DNA from 4 places in the Sinorhizobium alkalisoli genome. Region 1 is predicted to be linked to each of the others. Evidence: predicted binding sites of a transcription regulator. Region 1 holds the regulator's gene; each other region holds the start of a gene.
The links. The regulator PhoB, encoded in region 1, activates phosphate uptake and scavenging genes when phosphate is short. The targets are predictions, from matches to a motif close to TGTCATNNANCTGTCAT.
Positions count from the first base shown of each region.

Region 2: the regulator PhoB is predicted to act here: its motif matches at 2,087-2,103, upstream of phnF (phosphonate metabolism transcriptional regulator PhnF).
Region 3: the regulator PhoB is predicted to act here: its motif matches at 1,863-1,879, upstream of EKH55_RS15805 (NAD-glutamate dehydrogenase).
Region 4: the regulator PhoB is predicted to act here: its motif matches at 1,524-1,540, upstream of EKH55_RS08140 (UDP-2,3-diacylglucosamine diphosphatase).

Region 1 is NZ_CP034909.1:124,013-127,352, forward strand. It holds gene pstB (phosphate ABC transporter ATP-binding protein PstB) at 1-289, shown strand, start outside; gene phoU (phosphate signaling complex protein PhoU) at 340-1,053, shown strand; gene phoB (phosphate regulon transcriptional regulator PhoB) at 1,115-1,798, shown strand; gene EKH55_RS00600 (GcrA family cell cycle regulator) at 1,876-2,394, opposite strand; gene EKH55_RS00605 (aspartate aminotransferase family protein) at 2,812-3,340, shown strand, end outside.
Region 2 is NZ_CP034910.1:120,535-123,874, reverse strand. It holds gene EKH55_RS18175 (carbon-phosphorus lyase complex subunit) at 1-935, opposite strand, end outside; gene phnH (phosphonate C-P lyase system protein PhnH) at 940-1,545, opposite strand; gene phnG (phosphonate C-P lyase system protein PhnG) at 1,545-2,018, opposite strand; gene phnF (phosphonate metabolism transcriptional regulator PhnF) at 2,119-2,853, shown strand; gene EKH55_RS18155 (selenium-binding family protein) at 2,979-3,340, shown strand, end outside.
Region 3 is NZ_CP034909.1:3,301,025-3,304,364, reverse strand. It holds gene EKH55_RS15805 (NAD-glutamate dehydrogenase) at 1-1,811, opposite strand, end outside; gene pdxY (pyridoxal kinase PdxY) at 2,196-3,077, shown strand; gene EKH55_RS15795 (carbonic anhydrase) at 3,221-3,340, shown strand, end outside.
Region 4 is NZ_CP034909.1:1,656,431-1,659,770, reverse strand. It holds gene EKH55_RS08145 (NADP-dependent malic enzyme) at 1-1,380, opposite strand, end outside; gene EKH55_RS08140 (UDP-2,3-diacylglucosamine diphosphatase) at 1,591-2,433, shown strand; gene EKH55_RS08135 (MFS transporter) at 2,615-3,340, shown strand, end outside.

The DNA of each region.
Region 1 (3,340 bases):
CTGCATCGCCCGGGCCGTTGCCGTCAGCCCGGAAGTCATCCTCATGGACGAGCCTTGCTCGGCGCTCGACCCGATCGCGACCGCCAAGGTCGAGGAACTGATCCACGAGCTTCGCGAGAACTTCACCATCGTTATCGTAACCCATTCGATGCAGCAGGCAGCCCGCGTGTCGCAGCGCACGGCGATGTTCCACCTCGGCAACCTGGTCGAAGTGGACGATACGGATAAGATCTTCACCAATCCGGACGACCAGCGCACGCAGGACTACATCATGGGCCGGTTCGGCTAGCGAACCCGACTCCACCGACGATCAATCGAGCGCGTCCCGAGGAATATAAGATGACCCATCCACACATAATGTCCGCCTTCGACGACGAGTTGAAGTATCTCACGCGCCGCATCTCCGAGATGGGAGGGCTCGCCGAGCAAATGGTGGCCGACTCCGTCCGGGCCCTGGTCAATTCCGACCTGGCGCTCGCCCAGAAAGTCATCTCGGACGACGCCCTCCTCGACGAGGCCGAACGCCAGATCGGCGAGAAGGCGATCGTCACCATCGCCAAGCGCCAGCCCATGGCATCGGACCTGCGCGAAATCATGGGATCGATCCGTATAGCGGCCGACCTGGAGCGCGTCGGCGACCTCGGCAAGAACACCGCGAAACGCGTGATTGCGGTTGCCGGCTCTGGAATCCCGCGCAAGCTCGCGCGCGGCCTCGAGCATTTGGCCGAACTCGCTTTGGTCCAGCTCAAGGAAGTGCTTGACGTCTTTGCCTCGCGCTCGCCGGAGAAGGCCAACAGCATTCGCCAGCGCGACGAGGAGATCGACGCGATCTACACGTCGCTCTTCCGCGAATTGCTCACCTACATGATGGAGGATCCGCGCAACATAACACCCTGCACGCATCTTCTTTTCTGCGCCAAAAACATCGAGCGGATCGGCGACCATGCGACCAACATCGCCGAGACGATCTATTACATGGCGACAGGCGCCCAGCCGGAAGGCGAGCGGCCGAAGGATGATACGACAGCAACGATGGGGTCGGTGACGGACTGACACCGAAAGGGGAGAGGGGCGCCTTCCAACTGATGGACCGAGGCAAGGAGTTGTAGCTTAGATGTTGCCGAAGATAGCTGTTGTCGAAGACGAGGAGGCGCTGAGCGTGCTGCTGCGCTACAACCTCGAAGCCGAGGGCTTCGAGGTCGATACTATTCTTCGCGGCGACGAGGCTGAAATCCGCCTGCAGGAACGTCTGCCCGACCTCTTGATCCTCGACTGGATGTTGCCCGGCGTTTCCGGCATCGAGCTTTGCCGCAGACTTCGACAAAGACCGGAAACGGAGCGGTTGCCGATCATCATGCTGACGGCGCGCGGCGAGGAAAGCGAGCGCGTGCGAGGGCTCGCGACCGGCGCCGACGACTATGTCGTCAAGCCGTTTTCGACTCCGGAACTGATGGCGCGGGTCAAGGCGATGTTGAGGCGCGCCAAACCGGAGGTCCTGTCGACGGTGCTCCGCTGCGGCGACATCGAACTCGACCGCGAGACGCATCGCGTCCATCGCCGCAGCCGTGAGGTTCGGCTCGGGCCGACGGAGTTCCGGCTGCTGGAGTTTCTGATGTCTTCGCCGGGACGCGTCTTTTCCCGCTCGCAACTGCTTGACGGTGTCTGGGGCCACGACATCTACGTGGACGAACGCACGGTCGATGTCCATGTCGGCCGCCTGCGCAAGGCGCTGAACCTCTCCAACATGCCCGACGTGATCAGGACGGTGCGCGGCGCCGGCTACTCGCTCGAGGGGTAAGTTCGAAAATCAATGCTGTTTCCAACAAAAAAGGGCCCATGGGCCCTTTTGCGTTGTTGCGCGATCGAGATCGAACGTCAGCGGATGCGCCGGCGTTCCGCCGAAGGCTGGTAGGCAAGCCGCGCATGATAGTTGCAATAGGGCGAGGATTCCGGCGAGTCGTTGCCGCAGAAGTGAAACTCCTCCTTTAGCGGATCGCCGATCGGCCACTTGCAAGTCCGTTCGGTGAGCTGCGTCAGCTCCAGGCGGCGCGACATCGGCAGGACGATGTTGGCATCGGGTGCGAATTCCTGTTCGGCGACTAGGTCGACCGCCACCTCTTCCTTGAGGACGGTCGCACCGGCAGGGCGGGCGACGGTGCGGGTGACGGCCCGAGCGGCGTAATTCGGTGCACGCGGCGCCGAGGTCGCTCGCTTGGGGCGCGCGGGGGTCGTGGTCCCGCCCGCCTTTGCGCGGCCCGGCAGGCTCAACCGGTGTACCTTGCCGATGACGGCATTGCGACTGACGCCGCCCAGTTGAGCCGCGATCTGGCTGGCGCTCAGGCCCTCGGACCACAGCTTCTTCAGTTTCTCCACCCGCTCGTCAGTCCAGTTCATATCTGCACTCCCCGTTCTCGGCGCTGGGATGGGCAGAATCCATCACCGTCCTCCAGAAAACCCCTGGAGTCACAACGCGATAACTATTTTGGTGACTAGGTCCGCCGCATGCGTCTAGTAATTAAATCTTAACCTACCGGCAGGGTGACTCTGTGGCAAGAGTCGCCGGAATCGCGCCGAATCGATTTCGCGGTTTTCCCCAACTTGCTGGCTCATAGTTGCATTTTTGCAAGCCCCGCGACGCGATTTTTTTGCGACGCGGAATCCGAGTTCGCAAGGTGGCCGCAGCCCTTGGTTTTCTTGACATTGCGCTGCGAAATGGGAATAGTGCCTCCGGCCGCCGAAAGGCGGCATTTTGATTTTTTCGGGCCGGATATCGAACGGTCCGCCTGCGATGCTGAGGAAGGAGAAGCCCGGATGGCCGCAACGCCGCCGCTCTATGATACCTATTTGCGTGCGCCGTTGCGTTTCGAGCGGGGCGAGGGCGTCTGGCTGATCGCGGAAGACGGTACCCGCTATCTCGACTTCGCCGCCGGCGTCGCCGTGAACTCGCTCGGGCATGCCCATCCGCATCTGATCGATGCGCTGAAGGCGCAGGCGGAGAAACTCTGGCACGTCTCCAATCTCTATGATGTTCCCGGGCAGGAGAGCCTTGCGCGGCGCTTGACGGCGGTCACCTTTGCCGACCGGGTGTTTTTCACCAATTCGGGCGCCGAGGCGCTGGAATGCGCGATCAAGACGGCGCGCCGCTATCACTTTGCCAAGGGCCATCCGGAGCGGTTCCACGTCATCACCTTCGAAGGCGCATTCCACGGCCGTACCATCGCCACGATCGCCGCCGGGGGGCAGCAGAAATACATTGAAGGCTTCGGACCCAAGGCGCCCGGTTTCTATCAGGTGCCGTTCGGCGATATCGCCGCCGTAAAGAGCGCGATCAACGACGAGA
Region 2 (3,340 bases), on a different replicon from region 1:
TCCTGGTCCTGGGCGGGCGCGACGATATCCTCGCCGAACTCGTCGGTCCTGAGCGCCCGGTCCACGAGCGACATGGACATGGCCTTGCGCTCGCTCTGACCGAAGACGAGGCCATAGCCGCGGGTGAATTGCGGCGGCTCGCTCGCCGACCCCTTGAACTGATTGACCATCTGGCATTCGGTCACGCGGATTGTCCCGAGCGAAACGGCGAAGCCAAGCTCCGGCAGGTCGATTTCTACCTCGACTTCGCCGATGCGGATCTCTCCGACGAAGGGGTGGGTGCGGCCGTAGCCGCGCTGGGTGGAGTAGGCGAGCGCCAGGAGGAAGCCCTCGTCGCCGCGGGCGAGCGCTTGCAGGCGGAGATCGCGCGCCATCGGGAACTCCATCGGCTCGCGGGTGAGGTCGCCCGCGAGGTGGCCTTCCGGCATCTCTCCGTCGCCCTCGATCAGTCCCTGGCCGTCCAGAATGTCGGAGACGCGCATGACCGCTTCGCCCGGCTCCTTGCGGGCCGGTTCGACGACGGGCTCATCGCCGATCAGCGACGGGTCGAGCAGGCGGTGGGTATAATCGAAGGTCGGCCCGAGGAGCTGGCCACCAGGCAGGTCCTTGTAGGTTGCCGAGATGCGCCGTTCGATCTTCATCTTCGCCGTGTCGATCGGCCGGGAAGAAGCGAAGCGGGGCAGGGTGGTGCGGTAGGCGCGCAGGATGAAGATCGCCTCGATCATGTCGCCGCGCGCCTGGCGCACGGCGAGGGCGGCAAGCGACCGGTCGTAGAGCGAAGCTTCCGCCATGACGCGGTCGACGGCCAGGCCGAGCTGCTCGATGACCTGTTCGATGGTGATCGCCGGCAGCGCGCGATCGCCGCGGCGGCGGTCGGCGAGCAGGCGGTGGGCATTGGCGATGGCGGCTTCCCCACCCTTGACGGCTACATACATGCTATCACTCCTCGGTCGACAGCCTGGTCGTGCGCGGCAGGCAGAGAACGCCTTCTTCGGTCGTCAGCACCAGGTCGACCCCGCGGGGGAAGATCGCCCGGTTGGCGGCCCAGAGATCGAGGAAGACGTTGGGCAGCCCTTTCGGCGCAACGACGGCCTCGCCCTTGATACCCGGCCCGTGCGCGGTCATTCGGCGCCCGCCGGTCAGGGCCTCGACCTCGATCACCAGGGTCGTCGAGCGATCGGGATATTCCTGCGAACCGAGCGCGTATTGGTCGAAGCCCGGAATGGGGCCCCCTTTGTCGATGAAGGCGAAGCGGGCCTCGGCCTTGACTTCAGTGAGCCCAGCGCCCGTATGGAAGGCGATCCATTGCGGCACCGCGGATCTGGAGAGCGCCGGAGAGAGCCAGACGGGGGTATCGTAGTCGCAAAGCGTGAGCGCGACCGCACCGCTGACCTGGCCGAGCGGAGACGGCGGTTCGGCGGGCGCCGAAAGGCGTCCGATGGAGCCGGGCCGGGCGAAGCAGTCCATCAGGATGCGAAAGACCGATTGTGCCGAAAAGACCGGGTCGGCAAAAGCGCCGGCATAGATTTGCGACTGGGCGCCCATCAATCTTCTCCGCGGACCATGGTGAAGAAATCGACGCGGGTCGCAGCCGTTTCCTCGGCCTTGCGGCGTTCCTCTGCCAGAAGGCGCGCCGCGATCTGCCGGTGCAGTGCTTCGACGGCGGGTTTGTAGGCCGGGTTCTGATAGATCGCGTCGAAGATCGCCGCAAGGCGGGCGCACTCCTTGTCGGTTCCGAGCAATTGTCCATGACCGATCTCGCCGCTCGAAAGCCGGACCGTCGCACGGGTCACCGTCGCCTCGCCGAGGTTGAACGGGTTGCCGCCACCGCCGATACGGCCGCGCACCATGACGAGGCCTGTTTCGGGGCCGCGCACCGCGGCCACTTCCGGCTTGTCGGCGATTGCCTGCCAGGCGGTGGCGAGCTCGGCACGCGTGGCGCGGGCGAGAAGCCGCATGGCGTCGCGCCGTTCGGCAGCCGGTTCCGCAAGTCGGCCATGCTTTTCCGTCGCGTTCATGCTCATACCTTCAAATGTCTATTGATCTAGACAAGTATACATCTTATGCTTTTTCTTAGCCTTCGCAAATGACAGGCCTGTGACATCGGGGAAGAAAATGGTGGCAAGGAAGGCCGTGGAGCGGCAGACGGGGGTTGCGCTCTGGCGGCAGATCGCCGACCGCGTAAGACTTGCGATCAGCAACGGTGACTACGACGCGACGGGAATGGTGCCGCCGGAGACGGCGCTGGCGCGCGAGTTCGGCGTCAACCGTCACACGGTGCGCAGTGCGTTGGCAGCGCTTGCAGAAGAGGGGCTGGTGCGCGCCGTGCAGGGGCGCGGCACGCTGATCGAGCGCAAGGGCCGGGTGACGTATCCGATCTCCCGGCGGACCCGTTTTTCTGCAGGGCTCGGCGGTCAGGTAAAGGAAATCGGCTCACAACTGCTTGCTCACAGGGAGGTGCAGTCAAGCAGCGAAGTCGCGGCCGCTCTCGCGCTTCCGCCGGGCGCCGTCGTGGTGGAACTGCAGACGGTCAGCAGCGGCGACGGGCGGCCTCTCTCGGCGACCATCGCCTATTTTCCGGCCGGTCGGTTTCCCGAGATGGCGCAGCGATATGCGCGCCTCGGTTCCGTCACCAAGGCCTTCGCGGCACAAGGGCTCGACGACTATGTTCGCGTCTCGACGGACATTGTCGCCCGGCACGCCGATGCGGAGGAGCTCAAGCTGCTCAAGCTCTCGGCCGGCGCAATCGTCATCGAGGCGCTCTCGGTCAACGCTGACGTGGAGGGACGGCCCGTCGAATACTCGCGCACGCGCTTCGCCGCCGATCGGATGAAGTTCAGGATCGAGACTTAGATCACTGATCCTCGCTCCGCCTCGGCCGATTGTGGCAATGGCGCCGCATTTCCGACGAGTTTTTGCCGCATCTGTTAAATCCCGCATCAGGATCCACGCATTGTCTTCTTTTGGGGAGAACAGAAATGGCGACGTGGCGACCCGATCCTTCCTTTTACCCATCACCGCGCATGGCTGCAAAGGCACCGAAGGAGACCCTTGCCTATGTTGCCGCCTTCGACCCGGACCGGAAGCGGCCGGACGCGATCGCGGTAGTCGACGTCGATCCCGCGTCATCGACCTACTCGCAGATCGTCGGGCAGGTCGAGATGCCGAATGTCGGGGACGAGCTTCACCACTTCGGCTGGAATGCCTGCTCGTCATGCCTTTGTCCCAATGCGCCGCATCCGCATGTGGAGCGCCGCTACCTCGTCGTACCGGGATTGCGGTCGTCGCGGCTCCACATCATCGACACCAAGCCGGACCCCAGGAAGCCTGAGATCGTCCG
Region 3 (3,340 bases), 510 kb from region 1:
TGAAGGAGCTCCATGTCGTGCAGCACGACGTTGCACTGCTCCTGCGCATGGGCACGCACGCCGATATCGTAAGTCTGCTCGCTGATCACGCGGAAGCCGAGGTTTTCGAGCAGCGGCACGCGGCGGGAGAGCGAGACCGGGTGGTTTGCGTGGAAGATCTTCAGTTCCAGCGCGTCCGGCCTTTCGCCATGGCGGTGATAGAAGGAGATGCGGATCGGGTCGTCGCTCTTGCAGGCCGACATGTCGCCAAGGTCAGCATAGGCTTCGGCAGGCGTGAACGCGGCCTGATAGGCCTCGCCCGCGGAAAGCTCGATGCCTTCGTTGCGGGCGAGCAGGTTGAAGCGGTCGATCCAGCGCGTGACGATGGTGCGCACCGCATCCTCGAGCTTGGCCTGCGGGACGCGCGGCGTCTTGCCGCCCGAGCGGCCGATGATGAAGTGCACGCGCGCCAGCCCGCCTTCCGGGAAGGCCGGATAATAGGCGGAGACCCGGCCGTCATAGACGGCTTTCAGGTAATCGCCGATCTTCTCGCGGACGCTGGAATCATATTGCTCGCGCGGTACGTATATGATGACGGAGACGAAGCGGTCGAAATGGTCGATGCGCGGCAGAACGCGCACCCGCGGCCGGTCGCCGAGCTCGTTGATCTGTTCGCAGAAGGCGGCGAGAAGCCCGACATCGATTTGAAACAGATCGTCCCGCGGATAGGATTCCAACGTGTTTGCCAGGGTCTTGCCGGAATGGCTCTGCGGGTCGTAGCCGAAATGGTCGATGATCTTCTCGATCTTGTGTCTAAGCAGCGGAATCTCCGCCGCCTGGCGGGTGTAGGCGCTCGAGGTGAAGAGGCCGACGATGCGCAACTCGCCGACGACATTGCCGGACGTGTCGAAGCGCTTGACGCCAATGTAATCCATATAGGCGCGGCGATGCACGACCGACTTCACATTCGCTTTGGTGACGATCAGGAAGTCCGGACCCTCGAGGAAGGCGAGGATCTCCGGCGTCGTGAACACGGCGTCGTTGCCTTGCCTAAGGACGCGTACCTCGGGATTGGAGAGAATGCCGAGACCCCTGCCCTTGCCGCGTTCGACCGTCGCGTTCTCGCCCTTACCGGAATAGGTGTATTCGCGCATGCCGAGGAAGGTGAAGTTGTTGTCCCTTAGCCAGCGAAGGAACGCGAGCGCCTCGTCACGGTCGCTCTTTTTGCGCGAGGCGTGGTAATCCTCGAGCTCGCGCATGACCTGGTCGAGCAGCGCCGTCATGGCCGGCCAGTCGTGCACCGCCTGATGCACCTGCTCCAGGACGTCAGTGATGCGTTTGCTGAGCGAGCGCTCCTCGATCGGCGTCAGCTTGCCGAGGTGGATCTGAATATGGCTGACGCGGTGCGCCGGATCGCTTTCCTCGTCCGGATCGAAAAGTTTGACCGGCTTGCCCGGTTGCATGAGGAGGATCGGGTGGATGGCAAGGTGAATGTCGCGATGGGTGCTCGTTACCTCGCCCATGACCGAGTCATAGAGGAACGGCATGTTGCGCTCGGTGATGGCGATGATCGAAACCTCGGTCCCGCCTGGCGCCACTCCGGGCACCGTTTCCACCGAAACCTGCGGCTTGCCGCCGTCCCAGCGGGCCAGTTCCTTGCGGGCGTGCGCGGCGGTCAGAGCCAGCATATCCGGCGAATAAAGGTCGAGGTCGTCATTGCTCGCGCCTCCGAAGAGGATCTCCGGCGGCAGAGTGTCGACGCCGATCTTGCCCACCGCTGCCCGGGCGGCATCGATGTGCCGATCTCGCTTCGGATTGTATTTCACGCCCATGAAGTCGCTCCCCAAATATGATAGACGAACCTATCAGAACCATGGCCAATGGCGATCGTTTTATGACGGATTTGGGCAAAATCGAGCCTGTTCTTGGAGAATTTCACGTAGAATCGACCTAAATCCATTTAAACCAGGCGCGATTTTACAGAAATCTCTCCAAAAACGGCGCAAACGAACGAAAACACCGGACGGCGCCGAAACACGGACCCGGTCGCCCCTCGACATCCCGTTGACACCGCTTCGGCAGTCGGCGATCACAGCTTGCAGTGTCGAGCGGCTTTTCCGAGCGCAAAGATCGCTGCAGCACCTCGATATCCTACATGTCCTTTAATCGAGGTCGAGTTCGGGACATGAAGTGGAACAGAGCCCAAGGATCGCCTGATGTCTGAAATTCCTGCCGCGCCCGGCGCCGTCATCGTCATCTCCAGCCACGTGGTTCGCGGCACGGTCGGCAACCGCGCGGCGGTATTCGCGTTGGAGACGCTCGGGCATCTCGTCTGGGCGTTGCCGACGGTCATCCTGTCATGGCATCCCGGCCATGGCCGTGCGACGCGGGTGACGATCTCCGATGCGGAGTTCCGGTCGATCATCGACGATCTTATCGATGCGCCGTGGATCGGCGAAGTGCGCGCGGTGCTTTCCGGCTATCTCGGAACACCCGGCCAGGCCGAGGAAGTCGCGCGGCTGGTAACGGCGCTGAAGCACCGCAATCCCGAGCTTTTCTACGCCTGCGACCCGGTGATCGGCGATTCGAACGGACTCTATATCCCGGCCGAGAGTGCCTTCGCCATTCGTGACCGGCTGCTGCCGCTTGCTTCATTGGCAACGCCGAACCGTTTTGAACTTTCCTGGCTGGCGGGTGCGGAACTCGACACGAACGCGGCGATCCTCGAGGCGGCACTCGGCCTCGGGCCGCCGCGGGTGCTCGTCACATCGGCGGTCGCGATGATGAACGGCGGCACCGGCAACCTCTATCTGTCCGGTCGCCATGCCCTGCTCGCCGAGCATCGGCTGGTCGAGAATCCACCGAACGGCGCGGGTGACCTGCTGTCGGCCGTCTTTCTTGCGCGGCTCCTGCAGGGTCTTTCCGAGGAGCGCGCGCTGCAAATGGCGACCGCCAGCATATTCGAGGTCATCGCACGCACCGCCAAGCGCGGCGCCGACGAGTTGACGCTTGAACAGGACGCCTCAAGCCTCGCGACGCCGATGGCCATGGTGCAGATGCGCCGCCTCATGCATCCGGGCCAAATGCGACGGAAATAGGCGGGGGCGGGCACAAAAGAAATGTCTGATGAAGGCAATTTATCCTTTCGGGCACGCAAGGCTCGCTGTAACACTTCGACGCTCCATGCTACCCGAGTAGCCATAGAGCAGTGTTTGATGCAGTGGATGACACGGGGTAACTGATGGAGAAGCAGAGCTTTCCGGAAAATCTCCTGGCCGGCTACCGCAATTTCATGGGCGGCCGTTTCAGCGAACAGCAGCAACGCTACCGGACGCTCGCCGAGAGCGGGCAAAAGCCGACG
Region 4 (3,340 bases), 1.5 Mb from region 1:
GAAGATGACGCGGTTCTTCGCCGCATTCTTGGCGGCGGCGAAGACCGGCTTCATGATGAAGCCGGAACGGAAGACGAAGCGATTGAGCTTGTCGAGATAGGCGTCGAAGTCCTGGATCGGACGAGTGGCAACCCCGGATTCGGCGGCGGCACGCGCGACGGCCGGAGCGATCCTGAGGATCAGCCGCTGGTCGAAAGGCGAGGGGATCAGGTAATCCGGTCCGAAAACCGGTGTCTCGCCGGAATAGGCGCGGGCGGCGACGTCGGAGGGTTCCTCGCGGGCAAGGCCCGCAATGGCCCGCACGGCCGCCATCTTCATCTCTTCGTTGATGGTGCGCGCGCCGCAATCGAGCGCGCCGCGGAAAATATAGGGGAAGCAGAGGACGTTGTTGACCTGGTTCGGATAGTCGGAACGACCGGTGCAGATCATCGCGTCGGGGCGCGCGGCGCGGGCGACTTCCGGCATGATTTCCGGGGTCGGATTGGCGAGCGCCATGATCAGCGGCTTTTCGGCCATCTGCGCCAGCAGTTCGGGCTTGAGCACGCCGGCGGCCGAAAGGCCGAGGAAGACGTCGGCGCCGCCGATGCTGTCGGCAAGCACGCGATTGTCGCTCTCCTGCGCGTAGACGGATTTCCACTGGTCCATCAGGGCTTCGCGGCCCTTGTAGACGAGGCCTTCTATGTCATGGACCCAGATATTTTCGCACTTTGCGCCGAGCGTCACGAGCAGGTTGAGGCATGCAAGTGCGGCAGCGCCCGCGCCGGAGGCGACGATCTTCGCCTTGGCGATGTCCTTGCCGGCAAGTTCCAGCCCGTTCAAGACGGCGGCGGCGACGATGATTGCGGTGCCGTGCTGGTCATCGTGGAAGACGGGGATATCCATCTTCTCTCGCAGGCGGCGCTCCACCTCGAAGCATTCGGGCGCCTTGATGTCCTCGAGATTGATGCCGCCGAAGGTCGGCTCGAGCGCCGAAACAACATCGACCATGCGCTCGACGGTCGGGGCGTCGATCTCGATGTCGAAGACGTCGATGCCGGCGAATTTCTTGAAGAGAACGGCCTTGCCCTCCATGACCGGCTTGGAGGCCAGCGGGCCGATATTTCCGAGGCCGAGTACGGCCGTGCCGTTGGAGATGACGGCGACGAGATTGCTGCGTGCGGTGAAGTCGGCGGCGGTTTCCGGATCGTCTCTGATGGCGAGGCAGGGGGCGGCGACCCCGGGCGAGTAGGCCAGAGCCAGGTCTCGCTGGTTGCCGAGCGGCTTTGTCGGCTGGATCTCGAGTTTGCCGGGGCGAGGGTAGCGATGGAAGAAGAGTGCCTGGCTGTCGATATCGCCGCTCTCCGGCACCGATTGGGATTTCGCTTTGTCGCCCGTGTTCATACCTTGCTTCCCTCGATTCCCGAACGCTGGCCTTTTGGCACGATTTCAGCGCGACGTACAGTTTTCGCTTTCAGTCATTTCAATGTCGGAGCCGGACCAGAACGGTCCGACTCGGAAACCGGAATGGGGCAAGGCGCGGCCCGTGTCATCTTCCTGAAACACGAGTCTGGTTTTGACGGAGGCAAATGGCTCTAGCAAGATGAGGCTCGCATGACAGCGGCAGCGGTATCGGAACCGAATCCCGTCCGGAAATTGCGCACGCTCTTCATTTCCGACCTTCACCTCGGCTCGAAAGCGGCCAGGACGGATTACCTGCTCGATTTCCTGCGCCACCACGAAGCCGAGACCATCATCCTCGTCGGCGATATCGTCGACGGCTGGCGGCTGAAGCGGAGCTGGTATTGGCCGCAGCAGTGCAACGACGTCATCCAGAAGCTGCTGCGCAAGGCGCGCAAGGGTACGCGGATCATCTACGTTCCCGGAAACCACGACGAGTTCATGCGCGATTTTCCCGGAATGCACTTCGGCGGCATCGAGGTCGCGCAGCGGCATGTGCATCGGGGTGCCGACGGACGAAACTATCTCGTGCTGCACGGCGACGAATTCGACGTGGTGGTGCGCAATGCGCGGGTGCTCGCCTATCTCGGCGACTGGGCCTACGACATGGCGATCGCGGTCAACATCGGCCTCGCTGCGATCCGCCGTCGGCTCGGCATGCCCTATTGGTCGTTCTCTTCCTGGGCCAAGCTGCAGGTCAAGCATGCCGTGAATTTCATCGGCGAGTTCCAGAAGGTCGTGGCCGAGGAGGCGCGCCGCCACCAGGCACAGGGCGTGATCTGCGGCCATATCCACCACGCGGTGATCGAGGATATCGGCGGCATCCGTTACATCAACACGGGCGACTGGGTCGAGAGCTGCACGGCGATCGCCGAGCATCACGACGGTACTATGGAACTAATCACCTGGCACAGCCTGCGCGGCAATGCGACGGTCGCGGAAGACGCGAGCGAGGTCGGATTGCCGGTGTCCGTTCCGGCGCAGCGGGCAGCCTGAGTCATTCGATCCGGACCTGTAGCGCCATGCATTCAACAGATGCAAGCAGACGCAGGTCGCTGTCGCACTTGGTATTGGATGCGGCAGCGCAACCGCTGCCGAGGGCCTGTAGCGAAAACTAGCGGATGGTGCGCCGCGGGGGAGCCGTGCTAAAGCTGGCGGACAGCCATCAGGTTCTCCCATGATTCCCGCACCTGCCCCCCCGGTTCTGGGGCCACCGCCGCGCCATTTCGCGCTTCGCCTCGCGCTGCTCTTTTGCGCTCCGTTGATCGTCAACGGTTTCGCCCTGCCGTATTTTCCGGTCTGGCTCAGCACGCTTGCGCTGAGCGAATTCGAGATCGGCGTGGTGCTCGCGGTGCCGATGTTCATCCGCGTGATCACGGCGCCGCTTGCGGGGGTGCTCGCCGACCGGCTCGGAGAGCGCACTATCGTGCTCGTCTGGTCCGGCTGTCTGTCGCTTGCGACCGCTTTCATCCTTTTCTTCGCGCACAGCTTCTGGCCCGTGCTTGTGATCTACGCGCTGCAATCCGCGGTCTATTCTCCCTATCTGCCGATCGTCGAAGCGATTGCATTGTCGGGGGTGCGTCGCTGGGGCTTCGATTATGCGCATATGCGCGTCTGGGGATCTATCGCCTTTATCGGCGCGACCATGCTCGGCGGCTGGATGATCGGCCTCATCGGCGGTGCCATGGTGTTGCCGGCGATGGCGGTCGGCTTCGGGCTGACGATCGTGATGGCCCTTGTGGCGCCGCGGATCGGGCGGCCCCGCCGACCGTCACCGATCACGGCGATCACCGAGCCACCGCCGCAGTCGCTGCGTCAGTCCGATCTGCAATTGCTCCTCGTCGGGGTGACTCTGGTCAACAGCAGTCATGCGATGCTCTATGCCTTTTCGGCCATCTACTGG